3 regions of the Robertmurraya sp. FSL R5-0851 genome follow, and region 3 is predicted to be linked to each of the others. Evidence: riboswitches for the same ligand, from Rfam matches in the RefSeq annotation. Region 3 holds a riboswitch; each other region holds the start of a gene.
The links. Region 3 has a riboswitch for cyclic di-AMP ahead of MKX65_RS01855 (APC family permease). Riboswitches for the same ligand answer to the same signal wherever they lie in the genome.

Region 1 (6,711 bases), 2.1 Mb from region 3:
AAATGCCCCTTTCCAGTTCGCTGAAAGGGGCATTTTTAAAAATATCGCAGTATTGATTTCATCTGGTAATTTCTTTTTTTGTCAGTACATTAAATTAGTTATGTATGATTTTTCTGTCATCCGCATTAGGAGGTTGCTCCATCCAATTATTCATAATCATTAACTTACCAAAACTTCCATAAACAAGTAAATCATCTAAAATTGCTTTTTCACATAACATTGCAATATCTGCTCTCATACTGTAAATCGCAGCAGTTCCGTAATAGGATATAGCTGCAGCAAATAAAGAGCCTGCATGAAACAACATAAGTTTATCAGAAAATGGTGCTATATTTGAATTTGTTAATTCTGAGTCAAATGTACGAGGTATATGCAGGTTTTCTTCTAGTAATAATTTTGAAAAAATGCCAAGGTGTTTATTAGCTGCATTAATACACTTTTCTAGAACCTATTTACTTCTTTATCTTTACATACTTGTCTAAAGGCGATTAGACATCCCTTTGTAATGGAACTTTTTTCTAAATTAAAATATATATTACCACTTTCAAGAGAATTCATGGTTCTTTTATTACCAAATATATCCGTTACATAATCAAGAGTGCTGATAAAATGAATTTTATCTGGTGTTGAATACAATGGAGGTTTATCTATAAGATTTTTATTAACAAGGACTGCTAATGTTTCGTTATATAAATCCATAGTGGTAATATTACATTGATAATAAAAATCTCTTATATTCTTACGAATGGAAAGAGTAAAAGCTAGGCTGTAAGACTGTGCTGCGTGCATAAACATAGTATGAATATAATGTAAGCAAAAAATATCAGTAAATAAAGGAGGAGCATCCAAATTAACATCTTCTTCATCAAATCCTTTAGGAACAGGAAAATCTTCTTGTTTAAATACTTCCTTCAGTTCTGTTAGATGCTTTTGAGCAAGTTTATGAGCAGTTTGGAAAACTTTTTTTATCTCAGAATCTTGAATGTTCTTATGCATGTACTTGATCACACAAATCCCCATTGTCTCACGTATGTAATGGGTCCACAAATTTGCTATTTCTGGAGAGGTTAATCTATCAGTATTTTGATTCATTTTTTTCATCCTATAATTTTTTATTTTGTTTATTGTTTTCCATTTTTCAAACCATTATGTATTGACATGCTCTTTAACACAGCCAAAAAAACAAAAAAATCACAACCATGATTTGTTGTGAATTCTTTGGTTTATACTGTGCGAATATTAATCATTTATCTTCGGTATATGTGTGTTTGCTATTAGTAAGTTTCTGTAAATCTCCTCTAAAAAATGTATCTTTACATTCCTCTATTTTAAACGGAATCAACGGTGAAAGATAAGGAACGCCTACAGATTTTAGACTCACCATATAGATGCCCAAAAGGTTGGCAACAGTTCATCATTAGAAATGATTGCTTTTGAAATTTTGTTTGGCAAATCGTCGTTATGAAAATTGTCTATCGCAATATAAACGCCAGGCAAATACACTCCTAATACAAAGGCGATGAAACGCATGATTCGATTTGTAAACCTGCCCATTGATATGTGGTAATCATCAGCTCCTTGCATAAAATCTATAAATAATGCAGGCGCTATGATAGCAAAAGGATATCCATCCACAATAACTACCACTCTCCCTTCAAATAAGGAAGATACTACCCCATCAATCCGTTCTGAATGTCTTACTCGAGCAAAAAAAGACTTTGGTTTTCCTTCTAACACATCCTCTAATACTCTTTCACTAAGAACATACTTTATGTTTAGACTTTTCAGCCTCTTTTTTACTTCTTTTAGGATTCCTTTATCAACCATTCCTTCTAAATATAAAATAGAAACAGATGTGGGTGAAATGGAACCAATGTTTATTGTTTCTACACAAAAATCGGGAGTTTTTAATGAACTTCTGATCAAATTTATATTTGTTTTCATTTTTTCTGTTAATCCAATTTGTGGACCTCTTGAGGAACGTTCTCCAATTGATGCTTCGATACTTCTTTCGGGCCATTTAGGAGATGGTATTATTATTCCTTTTCGATACCCGTCAATCAGTAATATGGTACTTCCTTGTACAAGACTATCGGTCAATACCTTATACTCCGTAGTGGTTTTCACATCTGCCGATTCAATTATTCTTTCAATGACTTGATCAACTATTGATTCCCTAAAACTAACAATCTTGAACGGTTCTAGTAAAGGCTTTATGACGTTCTCCTGAATCAGATCTACATCCATAATTCCGTCCAGATAAACGATATTTATATCAAAAGATCCTTTGGAGCCCACCTTTATCTTTCTAACAATAAGGTCAGATGTATCGTGAAAAGTGTTCTTTATATTCATCATATTTTCTTTTAAGCAGTTTTGAATTTCTATATTAGTCACCCTTCTCCCTCCCTTAAAAGTGAGTATTTGGAATGGTCAAATTACTATACTTTTACAAGCAATCTGAACTGTCGGATATAAGGTGTTCTGATTAGAAGTGAAACAAAAAATTGCCATTGAAAAAGCAGTTGATGTGATAATCAACTGCTTTGTTTTTTTATTTCGGTTAATAGCTTCATGTTCATGATATGAGAATAAACATGAAGTAATCTGCTTTAAATTAATATGCTACATGAAATGTTAAATTTAGGAAGCTTTATGTAAATTGATCAACCTGTTAACACATCTTCCTGCGGATAACGGATTTTCGACTTTTCTTGACGTGCAAGAGAAAAAGCAAACGTTAAAGGACCTAACTTGCCTGCAAACATGACAATAATAATGACCAGCTTACCGATGATCGAGAGAGTTCCAGTGATTCCCATGGATAAACCTACTGTCCCAAACGCAGAAACGACTTCAAACACAATCGGTAGGAAAGCTGCTTCTTCTGTAATGGTTAATACAAAGATGGCCAAGAAAATTAAAGTTAAAGAGATCATAGTAATAGCTAATGAGCGGAATATGATGGTTTCAGCGACCGTTCTTCTAGCCACTACAATTTCTTTTTTACCTTTGAGGTACGTTACCACAGCTAACACGATGACAATGAATGTCGTTAGTTTGATTCCTCCACCCGTCGATGCACTGCCCGCACCTACAAACATTAGTAGTATCATAAAATGGATCGTTGGATCACTCAAACTTCCAATATCCAGACTGTTAAATCCAGCTGTTCTAGTTGTCACTGCTTGAAAATACGATGCCCACCATTTTTCAACCAAGGATAAGGAGCCAAGTGTATTCGGATTTCCATATTCTAAAATGAAAATGAAAAGCATGGCAACAATATTTATAGAAAAGGTACCGACAATCATTATTTTTGAATGTAAACTAAGTTTTCGAAAGGTATCTTTACTTTTTAAATCGGCTAAAACCGTAAATCCAAGACCTCCAATGATAAACAATAATGTGATGACAATATTTATTATTGGGTCACCTACGTATCTACTAAGTCCATCCGACCATAACGCAAAGCCAGCATTATTGAACGCAGATATAGAATGAAAAAAGCTATAATAAATCCCCTTCGACCACCCCAGCTCTGGAACCCAGCGTAAGGACAACAACACCATGGCAATGAATTCAATAACTAATGAAAAGAAAAACAAGTTCCTGACTAATTGAACGACTCCACCAAGTGAAGTTTGATTCATGGATTGTTGAACAAGGATTCGCTCCCTAAATCCAATCTTTTTTCCAAGAACCATAAAGATTAAAACCGCAAATGACATAATTCCCAATCCGCCTAATTGAATCAATGAGACAATTACAATCTCGCCAAACAAGGTGTATGCTGTTTCTGTATCAACCACTGCTAGGCCAGTAACAGTCATGGCTGAAGTTGCCGTAAATAGTGCATCCCACCAACTGATCGATGTCGTGGTTGCCCATGGAAGTTTAAGAAAAATCGTTCCTATAATAATAAAGATAGTAAAAACTAAAATTAATAATTGAGAAGGATTCATGTTTATCATCTTGGTTTTCATTCTTATACACCTTTTTCTTCAAAGCGATTCAAGTCTGCATTATGACCAATCACAATCAACACATCACCCTTTTGGAGAATTTCTTCAGCAAGTGGTGCCACAATCACATTGTCATCGCGCTGCACAGCTATTTGTTTCATCTGTAACTTCCTTCCCTTTCTTCATTAAAAAAGACCATTCTAAAGAATAGAATGGCCTGTATGTATAAAAATACATCCACCCTCAATAACACCTACGAGGTTAGCTGACGGATTAGGAGTTGAGAGTCTCCTTCTACAAATTGTAGATTCACCCCAAAAGATTGGTTCCCCCGCTCAATAAAGATTCGGCTTTTTTATTTAGTTTTATCTTAGACAAATATATTACTTGCACAATATACTGTCAATAAAGAATCCATTACTTTTTTAGATTAGCCTTCATCAAAGAAGCAATCTGTTTCTCATCTGTATTTGAACAACGATCTAGTTGTTCAATAACTAGCTCTTGTCGCTGTGTAGAATGGTTTTGACTTAACTTCGCTTTTCCTTCGATTTTATTGATTTTTATTTTGAAACCTTGAATTCCTTTGTTCATTCCAGTGAGAAACTCACCATCTACGTTCTGTAATTTGTATGAACTGTCAGGAGCCTCATATTTTAATACCATTTCATGTAAAGAATTCATTAACTCATGTTCATCCTCTAAAAGCTCGACTTCTCCATACACATGAACAGTCACGTAATTCCATGTTGGAACCGCCTTATTTGTCTCATACCAAGATGGGGAGATATAACAATGAGGACCATGGAAAATAGCTAGTACGGTTTGATTTTGGATATTAGTCCACTGAGGATTGGGACGAGCAAAGTGTCCGTATAAGTAGGTATTCTCCTTGTTCAACATTAATGGTAAATGAGTGGCGAATGGCATTCCGTTATTTTGAGAAATAAGCGTCGCAAAACTATGCTCTTTCATTATATCGTAGGCTATGGTTTCATCTGTGATCTTAAAATAGTTTGGAATATACATGTAATTCCCCTTTCCTAAAAAGTTAGATGAGTGTTTTCGTCATGATCAAGTCCCTTTGTTCCTCATCACCCATATAAAAAGAATGCTCTCCTGTTTGGACAAAACCCATTTTCTGATAAAAAGCAATCGCATTTTCATTTTTTTCCCATACACCTAACCAGATTTTCTTCATATCACGCGCCTTTGCTATTTCTATCGCTTTATTTAGCATATATTTACCAAGACCGTGTTTTTGACATTCTCTTTTTATATAAATTCTCTCAATTTCAAGTGCTTCATCACCCATTTCTTCCGTCTGAGCATCCTTGGTATTTACCTTTAAATATCCAGCAAGTTCATGATTTAAATAAACAAAAAAGAATTGCGAAGAAATATTAGCTAATTCTTTTTCTAGCTGGTTTAAGTGGAATGCCCTCTCCATATAGGCCTTCATATTTTCGGGTGAATTCTGCTGCTTAAATGTCTCATTAAAAGTTACATAACTAATTTCTTGAAGTTGGCGTGAATCCTCAAGGGTACATGGTTGGATATTTATCATTAAATCTGTCGCTCCTTTATATCATCAATAATTTCTCTTGTTTCCCTTTTTTACAAATTCCCAGTCTTTTTCTACATTTTTTCTAACTCTTTGAAGATGATGGAACAAGGTTTCTACTTCTTTTTCGGAAAAGCCCTCTAACGCTACCTTATTGGAATAATCATTTTCTCTTTTGATATAAGGATAGACCTGTTTCCCTTTCTCTGTTGAAAAGAGTTTTTTAATTTTTTTGTTCTGTTGATCTTCTTTTTTTTCAATAAACCCATTCATTTCGAGTTTTTTTATCGCTCGAGCGGCTGTTGTTCGATCGACTTTTATCATTTCCGCTACCTTTTCTTGAATAATCCCAGGGTTTTCGCATATTCTCACCAAGTACAAATACTGTCCTTTTGTCAGGTCATACTCTTTAAACTCTATATTGCTTATTGAATCTAATGCTCTTGCAATCATTCCCATTTCACGAAGAATTTCCTTCATAATTCCCTCCTCAGCACGTATTTTTGTTGCAAATACAATAAAAATAGTATATGTTAAATTTAACCTAATTTTGTTGCGTTTGCAACAAAAAAATAATGATAAAGAGGTCGAGAAAAGTGAAATATGCTTTATATGTAGTAGGAATTTTCATATTAACCCTTGGTATTTCTTTCACTATACAATCAGACCTGGGCACTTCACCTTTTGATGCAGTTTTAGTGGGACTTTCCAAGACTGTGGGATTTACTGTGGGTAGTTGGGAAATCATCCTAGCTTTCCTAATCATTTGTTGTAATTCCATTTTAAAAAGACAAAGACCAGAAGCTTTGGGGTTGTTAACGGCATTGATAACAGGTATTGGTATTGATCTGTGGCTTTTTTTATTGCGCGATTGGGTTTCACCTGAACATTGGTACAGCCAATTGATATGTTTTGGAATGGGTTTAGTTGCTATAGGATTAGGAACGGCAACCTATTTACACACCCATTTTGCACCGATTCCAGTGGACCGATTAACCTTAATCATCCAAGAATTAACTAGAACAAATATATTTGTTTCGAGAACATTCATTTATCTCGTATTCTTGATCATGGCCATCCTTTTAAAAGGACCCATTGGCATTGGAACTCTTTTAACCGTTTGTTTTGGGGGTCTTATCCTTAATTCCTTTATGCCAATCACTGAAAAAGTAGTAAACCGCC
Region 2 (6,445 bases), on a different contig from region 3:
AGGAGGTCTTAAAATGAATTATAACCAAAATGAAAAGATTGCTCAAATCACTTCTCAAACTCTTATTATAGGTGTTGATATTGCCAAGTACAAGCATGTCGCACGTGCACAGGACTATAGAGGAATGGAGTTTGGTTCCCCGTGTTATTTTGATAATACCAAGCCAGGATTTGAACTGTTTCTCAATTGGATCAATCAATTAAAGCTAGAACAACAGATGCAAAAAGTGATAGTAGGAATGGAACCTACTGGCCACTATTGGCTAAACCTAGCACATATACAAAAAGAGAATGATATAAAGTTTGTCGCTGTGAACCCGATACATGTTAAGAGGAGTAAGGAACTTGACGATAATTCACCGACTAAAAACGATGTGAAAGACGCTAAGTCATCGCTCAGTTGGTCAAGGACGGGAGATATGCTGAACCAACGATTCCACAAGGTGTTTATGCAGAACTCCGCGTGGCGAAAAAAATACGTGATCTCCTAACTGATGACCTTCAAACGGTGCAAGGCCAGATTCACAACTGGCTAGATCGGTATTTTCCTGAGTTTTTAACCGTCTTTAAGAGTTGGGAAGGGAAAGCAGCCTTACAGTTTTTAAGGCTAGGAGCCTTACCACATGAACTGACTGATTTCACTAATCAGTTCTTATTGGAACATTTACGAAAGGCAGTTAGTCGGAGTGTGGGACTAAACAAAATACTAGAGTTAAAACAAGCAGCAAAAGAGTCCATCGGACTTCGCCAAGGTGCTGGTATGGCTAAATTAGAACTAGCAACTCTGCTTGATAAGTATGACTAGATACAAAAGAAGTTCGTAGAACTAGATGATAAGATAGATAACCTAATTGAACATATTCCTGGTGTTCAACAAATGTTAGCTATTAAGGGAGTAGGCAGAGATACGGTTGCCGGCTTCTTTGCGGAAGTAGGAAATCTTCAAGATTATTCTCACCCTAGACAAATCATAAAGCTAGCTGGACTGAGCTTGAAGGAGAACACCTCTGGCAAACATAAAGGACAAACAAAAATCACCAAACGAGGTAGGAAGAAGCTAAGGGCTCTCCTTTTCAGGGTTTGTATGATTATGGTTGCGAAGAATTCGGCTTTTAAAGCGTTGCATGCCTATTACACGCAGCGTCCGGATAATCCTCTAAAGAAAATGCAGTCTTTGATAGCCTTGTGCAATAAGTTAATACGTATATTATTTGCCATTGGTAAAAAACAATTTGAGTTTAGTGAAGAGCGAATGTTAAAGGATATCCCTCATATGAGAGTAAACGTAGAAGTTGAAAAAACAGCTTAAATCAGTAGGACCAGTATAGTAGAAAAGAGTTTTAGGTGTTAGAAGTCTCGTACATTTGAAGCACGGATTAGTCAGCAAAGCAATAAAACTTCGGGCAAGGACCCTGTGGGGCAGCATGACTGACATCCACCTCATGGAAAGGTTGGACGAAGGAATTTGAGAGCGAAGACTCTGTGAGGCATGGGAGGGTTGACCTCCATAAGATATGTGGATATCCACCAGTGCGATCATATTTTTACTCATCCACCATTTTTTTGTAAGTGCGTGGCTGATGAGCTATCAGTCTTTTTACTCCAAAGCTCCAAATTTATCCTTACGAGATAAATCCAACCATAGTATCGAGCTTAAACTCTAAAATTACAATTTATAAAATACTGAGAATACTGGAGAAAACGTGAGTTTTCACTTTGTTTATTGAGGGAGGTTTATGGAATAGGAACTATTCTTATTAGTAAAATCGTTGGTAATTGCATTAGGTATAAATAGAGAAGGATTTCTTCGGGAATGATATACACAAACAAATTGAAAGGTCGATGTTATTGAAGAAAAAGCAAATGTTTTCTCTAACTATGATAGTCATTCCTTGGCTTTCTGTTTTGTTTATGGACAAGAAATCATTCTTAAGGTATTTACCTGTTGCAAGTTTTGTTAATCTATTTATAAGTGTCTTTAGTGTCATCAGCAATAAGAAAAGATGGTGGAAAAATAAAAACCCATTCTCCCCAGGGAATGTAGATTTCTCATACATATTAGGGCCATACTTTGTAGCAACATTATGGATATTTAAATTTACTTATGGTAATTTCCCGAAATATTTGATTGTTAATGTAATGCTAAATATCTTTAATGCTTTTCCTATGGCTACTGTGTGGGAAAAGGTGGGTGCATTTAAATTTAAAAAAATCACTCATACTAGCTGGTACTTTATTTGTATATTGCTATCAATTATTATCTACGGATATCAATATGTCATCGAAAAAACGATTGTAAATGAGAGTAGACTAAAATTATAGTTATAAAATATATCGCTTACGCTAGCTACTGTTAAAAGGGTGTTGATCCAGAGGTGGATTAATGCCTATTTCTGTTGAATTTCTTTGTTGTATAAAAGAAGCAGTTTTACTCAAGAGGAATAGCAAAAAAATAAAGACATAAAACAAAGTTACGCTTTGTAGATATTTTCTTCTAGATTCAACATTTAAACCACTTATTGACAACGAGAAAAAGTGGATATATATTTGTCTAAGAAAAAATTAAATGAAATGCCTAATCTAAATTGAGCGGGGGAACCAATCTTTTGGGGTGAATCTACGTTTAGTAGAAGGAGACTCTCAACTCCTAATCCGTCAGCTAACCTCGTAGGCGAATTGAGGGTGGAATGTATTTAATGATACGGGCCATTCTATTTTTTAGAATGGTCTTTTTTATTTTCTGGAAAGGACGGAGACAAATGAAGCAAATAGCCGTACTAGGATTGGGTAGATTTGGAGGGAGTTTAGTTAAAGAATTTAATGAATTAGGAATTGATACAATGGCAGTAGACAAAAGCATAGACAAAGTAAATGAATTTGCTTCTTATGCCACTCATGCTATCCAAGCAAATACTCTTGATGAACCTACTCTGAAGCATTTAGGTATTAGAAATTTTGATTTAGTGGTTGTCTCATTCGGAGACGATATTGAAGCAAGTATCTTAACTACCCTCCATTTAAAAGAGCTGGGAGTTAAGCAAGTGTGGGCAAAGGCTCAAAATGACTATCATCATAAAGTTTTAGATAAAATTGGTGCGGATCGAATTATTCACCCAGAAAGGGACATGGCCAAACGGGTAGCCCATTATATCGCATCCGAAAAAATTATTGATTATATTGAACTTTCTAAGGACCATAGTATCGTTGAAATAGTAGCATCCGATAAATTACATAATCAAACTTTACTTGAACTCGATGTTAGAGCAAAATATGGGTGCAGTGTGGTTGCTGTTCAGCGCGGGGAGGACGTAATTGTTGCACCAGTAGCGGAAGAGGTATTACAAAAAGGAGATGTTTTGATTGTGATAGGACATAATTCCGATTTAAACCGTTTTGAAGAAAAAGGTGTGTAACATGAAAAATAAATTTATAAACGTAAATCCGTCGCAATTATTGGTTTTGGTTTTTGCTATTTCTATACTATTGGGTACAATTCTTCTTAAACTTCCTTTTGCAACGACAACTACTGTTAGTTGGCTGGATGCACTTTTTACAGCTACATCAGCCATGACAGTTACAGGCCTTGTAGTTGTTGATACAGAAACAGCCTATACTCTTTTTGGTGAGATCGTCATTGCTTCTTTAATTCAGTTAGGGGGATTAGGGATCATGTCCTTTGCTGTCCTTATCTACTTGGTTCTTGGAAGGAAGATTGGTTTTAAAGAAAGAGTTCTCGTCCAACAGGCTTTAAATCAAACTTCTCTAGGAGGGATTGTTCAATTAGTAAGAAATCTATTCATCTTTTCATTAGGTATCGAGCTAATAGCCATGATTTTACTATCTCTGCGTTGGGTTCCTGAAATGGGGTTTGCTAAAGGAATCTATTATAGCTTTTTTCATTCTATTTCAGCCTTTAATAATGCTGGATTTGCCTTATGGTCTGACGGTTTAAGCCGTTATGTTGGAGATCCAGTTGTTAATATTGTTATAACTTTACTCTTTATCATAGGGGGAATTGGCTTTACCGTTTTAGCCGACCTAAAGAATAAACGAACGTTTCAAAAGCTTAGCCTACATTCGAAAATTATGATCATTGGTACGTTTGTTATAAACCTATTAGCCATGTTCTTTATATTCTTCTTGGAATATGGAAACCCCAATTCATTAGGGTCCTTATCTGTAGTGGAAAAATGGTGGGCATCGTATTTTCAAGCTGTTACGCCTAGGACAGCAGGATTTAACACTTTAGATATTGGGAGTTTAACCGACCCCACTATTCATCTAATGATTCTCTTAATGTTTGTAGGTGCTGGAAGTGCTTCTACAGGTGGGGGAATTAAACTAACCACATTCTTAATTATTGTGTTGACGGTTGTTACTTATTTAAAAGGAAAAAAAGAAATCGTTGTTGCTAGAAGATCTATAAGCGATACCATCATTTTTCGGTCACTTGCTATTACTATGATTGCTCTAACATTAGTATTTTTAGCTGTCTTTGTATTAACCATTACGGAGGATTCAACTTTCTTACCAATTTTGTTTGAGGTTGTTTCTGCTTTTGGTACCGTAGGCTTATCTATGGGGATTACTGCTTCCCTTTCAATTATTGGTAAGATAGTTATTATCATAGTCATGTTCACTGGTAAATTAGGGCCATTAACACTCGCATTTTCTCTTGCACGGCAGGAAAAATCTAAAATACGTTATCCTCAAGAGGATGTTTTAACAGGATAAGTATGTATGATTCATTTGGCCACCTTTAAGGTGGCTTTATTAAAGATATTTCAAGTTTGTGATAGGGGGCATTAATTTAGAAAGATTAATGCTTTTTCTTATGGAATCTTTTATTGCAGTTAAGGGCAGCATCCTTTAATGAGATAATGAGAATGAAATTTAAAGCTATGATTGTGAACCCATACACTTAAATAATAGGGGGCTTTTATTGTGCGAAATGTTTCTGGCTCAAATTGAGATTGGCTACAATACTCAGGTAAAGGTCAGACAGTTCCTGTCGGAACTGAAGGGTTATATCGAAGAATCAAATGATGGGGTAACGCCCTGAAGGGTTCTCTCTTAGTCGAATAGCATTTGAGTTAGTAAGAATGATAGTGTTATAAGCTCGGCGAAAAGGCGTGAGAAATTACCGTAGCAGTTTTGGCTGCCGAAAGCCTCCTCGATGGAGTGGTGTAATTCATGGTGCTTGAGTTGATTGAATATGGTGAGAATGCAAATAAACCTATAATAAAAGGTTAAGCTGACGAACTTCTGAATGTACGGGTCTACACGCCCAATACATAGAAATGTGTATATCACTTAATGTGAGGTTAACAGTGGATGAGTAAGACTAACAAATATAAAAGTCCATGATATGTTACAGGCATATGAACGGTTAACAGGCTTACAGGAAGCACCTAAGTTCATTCTATAATAGATATAATTCAACATTGTAAGCTGATATCGTGGAGAGCTTACTCTCTAAGAAGCGTTGATAAGGAAAGCAGTAATGAAAATAGTTACTGTATAACTTGTCTTTGTATCAGTGAAAGTGGTGGCACAGTACCAAGGAAAGGTCTAATCAACCTGGAGGGATAGCCACTAGACTAAAAAGAATCATTCAACCATGTAACACAGTTCTTTATCGGTTAATAAGGTTCTTGTGAGACTAAGAGAGGTTCAACTCCCAAGGGAGTCACCAACTTGTTGAAACGGAAGAAACTGAGACACAATGAATATTACGATATGCAACATTGCTTCGATAATTTATATTCTCAAAGTGTCGATGGTCAAAATTTCTATGACTTAATGAAACTGATCAGATCCGATGAAAATATACGTCTTGCTTATCGAAACATTAAAAGAAACACAGGGAGTAAAACAGCAGGGACAAATAAATTAACCATTGATGACATTAAGCATTTGTCGGTAGAAGGAGTAATTGAACACGTTCAAAATTCGCTTCAATCATACAAACCAGAATGTGTACGACGAGTTTTTATTCCTAAAGCAAATGGAAAAGTAAGACCACTAGGAATACCGACAATCTGGGACAGAATTATCCAACAATGTATCTTACAAGTCTTAGAACCCATCTGTGAAGCAAAATTTCATAAACATAGTTACGGCTTTAGACCAAATAGAAGTACCCACCATGCAAAAGCGAGATTAGAATCGCTTATCAATATGGCGGGTCTTTATCATTGTGTAGATGTGGACATAAAAGGATTTTTTGATAACGTCAACCATAGTAAGTTACTCAAACAAATATGGTCTATGGGCATTAAAGATAAATCCTTACTCTCTATTATTTCAAAGCTATTGAAAGCAGAGATTGAAGGAGAGGGTTTGCCAACCAAAGGAACCCCGCAAGGTGGATTATGCTAAGCTTTGCATAATCCACCTTATGCAAAGTAAAATATTATGCAAAGTAAACTTTCTAAACCCATAAA
Region 3 (6,711 bases):
CTCGGTGAAATTATAGTACCTGTGAAGATGCAGGTTACCCGCGACAGGACGGAAAGACCCCGTGGAGCTTTACTGTAGCCTGATATTGAATTTTGGTACAGCTTGTACAGGATAGGTAGGAGCCTGAGAAGCCGGAGCGCTAGCTTCGGTGGAGGCGTCGGTGGGATACTACTCTGGCTGTATTGAAATTCTAACCCTCACCCCTGATCGGGGTGGGAGACAGTGTCAGGTGGGCAGTTTGACTGGGGCGGTCGCCTCCTAAAAAGTAACGGAGGCGCCCAAAGGTTCCCTCAGAATGGTTGGAAATCATTCGTAGAGTGTAAAGGCACAAGGGAGCTTGACTGCGAGACCTACAAGTCGAGCAGGGACGAAAGTCGGGCTTAGTGATCCGGTGGTTCCGCATGGAAGGGCCATCGCTCAACGGATAAAAGCTACCCCGGGGATAACAGGCTTATCTCCCCCAAGAGTCCACATCGACGGGGAGGTTTGGCACCTCGATGTCGGCTCATCGCATCCTGGGGCTGTAGTCGGTCCCAAGGGTTGGGCTGTTCGCCCATTAAAGCGGTACGCGAGCTGGGTTCAGAACGTCGTGAGACAGTTCGGTCCCTATCCGTCGTGGGCGTAGGAAATTTGAGAGGAGCTGTCCTTAGTACGAGAGGACCGGGATGGACGCACCGCTGGTGTACCAGTTGTCTTGCCAAAGGCATCGCTGGGTAGCTATGTGCGGAAGGGATAAGTGCTGAAAGCATCTAAGCATGAAGCCCCCCTCAAGATGAGATTTCCCATAGCGCAAGCTAGTAAGATCCCTGAAAGATGATCAGGTTGATAGGTCAGAGGTGGAAGCGCGGCGACGTGTGGAGCTGACTGATACTAATCGATCGAGGACTTAACCAAATTACGATGAAACGTATTTCTTTCTTCTTCATTCATTATCTAGTTTTGAAGGAATGATTTTCTTCAACTGAATACTGGTCTAGTGGCGATAGCGAAAAGGTCACACCCGTTCCCATACCGAACACGGAAGTTAAGCTTTTCAGCGCCGATGGTAGTTGAGGGTTTCCCTCTGTGAGAGTAGGACGTCGCTAGGCAAAGAAAAAAGCACCTGATTGGGTGCTTTTTTTGTTGTATTTATTTTCTATCTACTCTTTAGATATGAAATTAGAATTGAATAGTTAAAACAAATGCCTCTATTTGACCAAATACAATAGTTGAATGTTAAAACGGGTATATAGAGATGTTCTATCTGCCCGTAAGAGAGGATAAACCTTAGAAGCGGTAAAATAGAATGCCTCTATTTGCCCATGAGCAACTCGAATTGCCTCAAGCGGTAAAATAGAATGTCTCTATTTGCCCATGAGCACCACGAATTGCCTCAAGTGGTAAAATAGAATGTCTCTATTTGCCCATGAGTAACTCGAATTGCCTCAAGTGGTAAAATAGAAAGGCTCTATGTGCCCATGAGCATCTCCATTTCCAATGCCAGAGTTCAATCTTCGGTCTCATAAAACAAAAAAGCACCCTCACAGGTGCTTTTTCCAACCCCGCCCCAAACTAATGCTTCAAATGATACGGTAAGGTCGAAACAACTACATTTTTTCTATAAAGCAAGAAGGAACGGATCAAAAGGCTAGATTGATTATGAAGCATGTTATGCCAGCCTTTTTTCGGTATGAACTGGGGGATTAACACGGTTACTCGGTAATTGGACTCACTTGCTTTATGTTCGACGGTGTCGACAAATTTGGAGAGTGGATGAATCATGCTTCTATAATGAGAATGTAAGGTGACCAATCGTACGTCAGGCTGCCACTCTTTCCATTTTTCCTCAAAGCGTTTTTCCTCTTCCCGATCAAAGGCCACATGCACAGCAATGACTTGGCTTGCTGATAGTGACTTAGCATAGTTAATCGAGTTCTCCACAACATGGGTAATGCCAGCTACAGGTACGATGATGACGTTCCCTTCGATGGGGAGTGCTGCTTCGCAAGTGGTCACACGAAGCTGATCCGCAATTGCTTCATAGTGCTTATGGATTTTGTGAAAGACCAATACAATCACAGGAATAAAAACAAGAACCGGCCATACCTGGCTAAACTTTGTGATAAAAAACATCATTGTAACCACGAAACTTATCAGAGCGCCAGCCGAGTTAATCATGAGCTTTGATACCCAACCAGAGGGCTTTTCGCGAATCCATTTTACCATCATTCCAGTTTGGGAAAGGGTAAAGGGGATAAAGACACCAACGGCATACAATGGGATTAAATTTTCTGTATGTCCATGAAAAGTAATAATGAGCAAGATAGAAGCAAAACCTAACATCATAATTCCATTTGAATAGCCTAGTCGATCGCCTCGAAGTGTAAACATACGAGGAATAAACTTATCATTGGCTATGTTTACAGCTAATAATGGGAACGCCGAGTATCCTGTATTTGCTGCTAGTATTAAAATTAACGCGGTTGTCCCTTGAATGAAGAAATACATAAAGGTTCGACCAAAGGTTTGACTAGCAATTTGGGAGACGACGGTTTCTTCTGCCTTTGGAGTAATGCCGTAATAATAAGCTAAAACGACAATTCCAGATAATAAAATCGCTAGTAATGTACCCATTAGCATCAGTGTCCTTGCCGCATTTTTTGGAGCAGGATCTTTAAAGTTTGGAATGGCATTTGATATCGCTTCGACTCCTGTTAACGCAGAGCTCCCTGACGCAAAGGCCTTAAGCAATAGGAATAAGCTAATTCCTGCTACTGGTGTTCCAATGGGTGTATGCAGTTCAGGAGGCACCTGACCTGTGATCACGTTAAATAGACCTACTCCGATTAAGATAAATAAGGCTAGAACAAATAAATAAACCGGATAGGCAAGAATGGAGGCAGATTCTGTTACCCCTCTTAAGTTTAGAAGTGTTAAAAAGATAACAAATACAATCGCAATCTCCACATTATAGTCATGTAAGGCTGGGAAGGCTGAAGTAATGGCATCGGTACCTGCTGACACACTTACAGCCACTGTTAATATATAGTCCACCAATAAGGATCCTCCGGCCACTAACCCTGGGTTCACACCCAGATTGGTCTTAGATACCACATACGCTCCACCCCCTTGAGGGTAGGCATATATGATTTGTCGGTAAGACAATATCAAAGCGGTTAAAAGAAGAAGTACTCCAATCGCTATTGGAATAGAGTACCAAAAAGCGATGGCTCCTATAGAAACGAGAACGATCAGGATTTGCTCGGGTCCATAGGCAACGGATGATAAAGCATCCGATGATAAAATCGCTAAAGCTTTTGTTTTATTTAACTTTTGTTCACCTAACTGGGCAGACTTCAAAGGTCTACCTATAAGTAATCTCTTTATAGAAGAGATCATGTTTGACACCACCATCTAGTAAGATTTAACTAAAAAAATCCACAAAAAAAGCCTACAAAGTCATCACGAAATAAGACTTGTAGACATTAGCCATTTTGCTCCACAAGCTCCACCTTCCTTCTCAAAAAACGCTTACGAGGTTAGCTGTCGGATTCGGGCCTCATGAGTAGCCCTACCTTTTAAAAGGATTCACCCCAGAAGAGTTGGGTCCCCCGTACCAATGGTTTCAGCGATTTAAGAATATGAAACTTTGATTATCATACTCCCACCCTTTAAAAATGTAAATGAAAATTTTGTTAACTATTTTTGAACGTAAGTAAGCATAAGTAGACTTCTATTCCCCCGTATTAATGGGTATAATAGGTTACTATTAAAGGACACTGAAAGGACCATGTAACATGACAAAACCAAAAAAAACCATTTTCGAAGTTGAGGAAAACGAAACATTAAGTGATTGTCTTGAACGTATGGCGAAAGAAGGGTATACTCCTGTAAAGCGGACAGAAAAGCCCGTTTTTCAAGAAGTAAAAGAGGCGGGAGAGGTTACTTATGAGCCGATCGCCAGGAAAATTGTATTCGAAGCGCGGTTAATAGAGTAAAACACGAACATTAACTATACATAAATTATAAACGTTCGACAATTTCATTGACAGATTATATAACAGAATGTAATATATACATGAGATTAAGATTCAGAAATAGCCCTCGTATAATAATGGGAATATGGCCCATGAGTTTCTACCCGATTACCGTAAATGATCGGACTATGAGGAAATGTGATATGCCCGGAGTAAGAGGCGCTTCTTTTGTGTCTCTTCCATCTTGTATGAACAAGCCCGGACAGATTCCTTTCCTCGTCATGGAAAGAATCTGTGTGGGCTTTTTATATTATTTAGCTAGGAGGGGTACAGTGGAAGCACAAATTGGAATTATTATGGGAAGCAAATCTGATTGGGAAACTATGAAACTAGCGTGTTCCGTGCTAGACGATTTAAATATACCGTATGAGAAAAAGGTGGTATCTGCCCATCGAACACCTGACTTGATGTTTGAATATGCAGAAACGGCTCGTGATCGTGGAATAAAGGTCATTATTGCAGGAGCAGGCGGAGCAGCTCACCTTCCTGGAATGGTGGCAGCAAAAACGACTTTACCGGTTATCGGTGTTCCAGTTCAATCAAGGGCGTTGAACGGTTTAGACTCCCTACTATCGATTGTACAAATGCCAGGAGGGGTTCCGGTAGCAACGGTTGCCATTGGAACAGCTGGTGCGACGAATGCGGGATTGCTTGCCGCTCAAATATTAGGAGCATTTAACGAAGAGATTGCTTTAAAGCTTCAGGAGAAAAGAGAAGCAACCAAACAAACTGTTTTGGAAAGTAGTGATGAGCTTGTCTAATCCAGTGATTTTGCCAGGACAAACGATTGGGATTATCGGTGGTGGACAGTTAGGCAAAATGATGGCCTTATCGGCAAAAGCTCAAGGGTACCGAGTGGCTGTCCTTGATCCTGCGGAAGACTCTCCTTGTGCTCAAGTATCTGATATGAGCATCGTGGCAGGGTATAACGATCTTGAGGCAATCAAAGAACTTGCGAGTGTAAGTGATGTGATCACCTATGAGTTTGAAAATATTGATGCAGAAGCTTTAAAATGGCTGGCAGAGCATGCTTATGTACCACAAGGAACCCAATTGCTAGAGGTCACTCAAAACCGAATCACTGAAAAAGCAGCTATTGAAAAGGCTGGAGTGAAAGTGGCTCCTTATGCGGTCATCCATTCTGTACAAGACATTTATGATAATATAAAAAGGCTTGGATTTCCTGCTGTTTTAAAGACAGCTACTGGTGGATACGATGGCAAAGGTCAACTGGTCATCAAGACAGAACAGGATCTGCTATTGGCTGAGAAGTTACTAGAACATGGTTCGTGTGTGTTAGAGAAGTGGATTCCTTTTGAGAAGGAAATCTCAGTAATCGTTGTTCGCAGTGCAAGTGGGCAGACTGAAGTGTTCCCAATTGGAGAGAATATACATCGAGACAATATTTTACATGAGACCATTGTTCCGGCTCGAATAAGTGGAGATGCAGCTAGAAAGGGATTAGAGCTTGCTGAAAAGCTAGCCTCGGCCTTGCAGTTGGTCGGCACGCTAGCGGTTGAGATGTTTCTTACAAAAGAGGACGATATTTATATCAATGAATTGGCACCACGGCCTCATAATTCAGGTCATTACACGATTGAAGCTTGTGAAACGTCACAGTTTGAACAGCATGTGCGTGCGGTATGTAACTTGCCGTTAGGACGTACGACTCTTTTAAAACCAGCAGTCATGGTAAATATTTTAGGAGAGCATCAAGAAGCTGTGCTTCAAGCCATTCCATCCGTAACAGATTGGAAAATTCATCTTTATGGAAAGATCGAACCGAAGTTTAAGCGGAAAATGGGGCATATTACCTTGCTTCGAGAGAACGTAGAAGATGCGCTAGCAGAAATTGAAGACAGTGGGATTTGGAGTAAAATTGAAGAATTGATCGGAGGATAAAACATGATTGATCGTTACACACGCCCGGAAATGGGAGCTATTTGGACAGAGGAAAATCGCTTTAAGGCTTGGCTAGAAGTAGAAATCCTTGCATGTGAAGCATGGGTAGAGCTTGGTGAAATTCCGAAAGAGGACGTTGAAAAAATCCGTCAAAATGCTTCTTTCAATATTGACCGTATTAATGAAATTGAACAAGAAACACGTCATGATGTAGTCGCTTTTACTAGAGCTGTTTCTGAAACACTTGGAGAAGAGCGTAAATGGGTACATTACGGCCTAACTTCAACAGATGTGGTGGATACGGCACTGTCTTATATGCTTAAGCAAGCGAATGATATCCTTTTAAAAGACCTAGAGAACTTTGTTGAGATCTTAAAAAATAAAGCTCAAGAACATAAGCATACGGTTATGATGGGTCGTACACACGGAGTACACGCAGAACCTACGACATTTGGTTTAAAGCTTGCTCTATGGTACGAGGAAATGAAACGTAACTTAGATCGCTTTAAGCAGGCAGCTGAAGGCATCGAATACGGTAAAATTTCTGGTGCAGTTGGAACCTATGCAAACATTGATCCGTTCGTTGAGAAATATGTTTGTGAAAAGCTTGGAATCAAGCCAGCTCCAATCTCTACTCAAACCTTGCAACGTGACCGTCATGCACACTATATGAGCACGATTGCTCTAATTGCTACTTCAATTGAAAAATTTGCAACTGAAGTTCGTGGATTACAAAAGAGTGAAACACGTGAAGTGGAAGAATTTTTCGCAAAAGGTCAAAAAGGATCTTCTG

Region 1: it holds a riboswitch for cyclic di-AMP, as region 3 does, so the genes downstream of both, MKX65_RS12295 (TrkA C-terminal domain-containing protein) here and MKX65_RS01855 (APC family permease) in region 3, are expected to answer to the same signal.
Region 2: it holds a riboswitch for cyclic di-AMP, as region 3 does, so the genes downstream of both, MKX65_RS25420 (NAD-binding protein) here and MKX65_RS01855 (APC family permease) in region 3, are expected to answer to the same signal.

What each region holds. Positions count from the first base shown of each region.
Region 1 is NZ_JBBOOE010000001.1:2,426,237-2,432,947, forward strand. Features, by position in the region: gene MKX65_RS12275 (DUF3231 family protein) at 95-433, opposite strand; gene MKX65_RS12280 (DUF3231 family protein) at 442-1,092, opposite strand; gene MKX65_RS27095 (spore germination protein) at 1,244-1,384, opposite strand; gene MKX65_RS12285 (spore germination protein) at 1,378-2,397, opposite strand; gene MKX65_RS12290 (TrkH family potassium uptake protein) at 2,667-3,986, opposite strand; gene MKX65_RS12295 (TrkA C-terminal domain-containing protein) at 3,989-4,126, opposite strand; cyclic di-AMP (ydaO/yuaA leader) riboswitch at 4,201-4,327, opposite strand; gene MKX65_RS12300 (FMN-binding negative transcriptional regulator) at 4,383-4,994, opposite strand; gene MKX65_RS12305 (GNAT family N-acetyltransferase) at 5,017-5,532, opposite strand; gene MKX65_RS12310 (MarR family transcriptional regulator) at 5,557-6,009, opposite strand; gene MKX65_RS12315 (YczE/YyaS/YitT family protein) at 6,126-6,711, shown strand, end outside.
Region 2 is NZ_JBBOOE010000002.1:233,721-240,165, forward strand. Features, by position in the region: partial or broken gene MKX65_RS25410 (IS110 family transposase) at 14-1,308, shown strand; gene MKX65_RS25415 (hypothetical protein) at 1,848-2,321, shown strand; cyclic di-AMP (ydaO/yuaA leader) riboswitch at 2,562-2,689, shown strand; gene MKX65_RS25420 (NAD-binding protein) at 2,759-3,412, shown strand; gene MKX65_RS25425 (TrkH family potassium uptake protein) at 3,414-4,733, shown strand; partial or broken gene MKX65_RS25430 (reverse transcriptase domain-containing protein) at 5,697-6,374, shown strand.
Region 3 is NZ_JBBOOE010000001.1:346,349-353,059, forward strand. Features, by position in the region: rRNA gene MKX65_RS01845 (23S ribosomal RNA) at 1-894, shown strand, start outside; rRNA gene rrf (5S ribosomal RNA) at 973-1,088, shown strand; gene MKX65_RS01855 (APC family permease) at 1,552-3,378, opposite strand; cyclic di-AMP (ydaO/yuaA leader) riboswitch at 3,492-3,620, opposite strand; gene MKX65_RS01860 (NETI motif-containing protein) at 3,777-3,977, shown strand; purine riboswitch at 4,064-4,165, shown strand; gene purE (5-(carboxyamino)imidazole ribonucleotide mutase) at 4,238-4,777, shown strand; gene purK (5-(carboxyamino)imidazole ribonucleotide synthase) at 4,764-5,918, shown strand; gene purB (adenylosuccinate lyase) at 5,922-6,711, shown strand, end outside.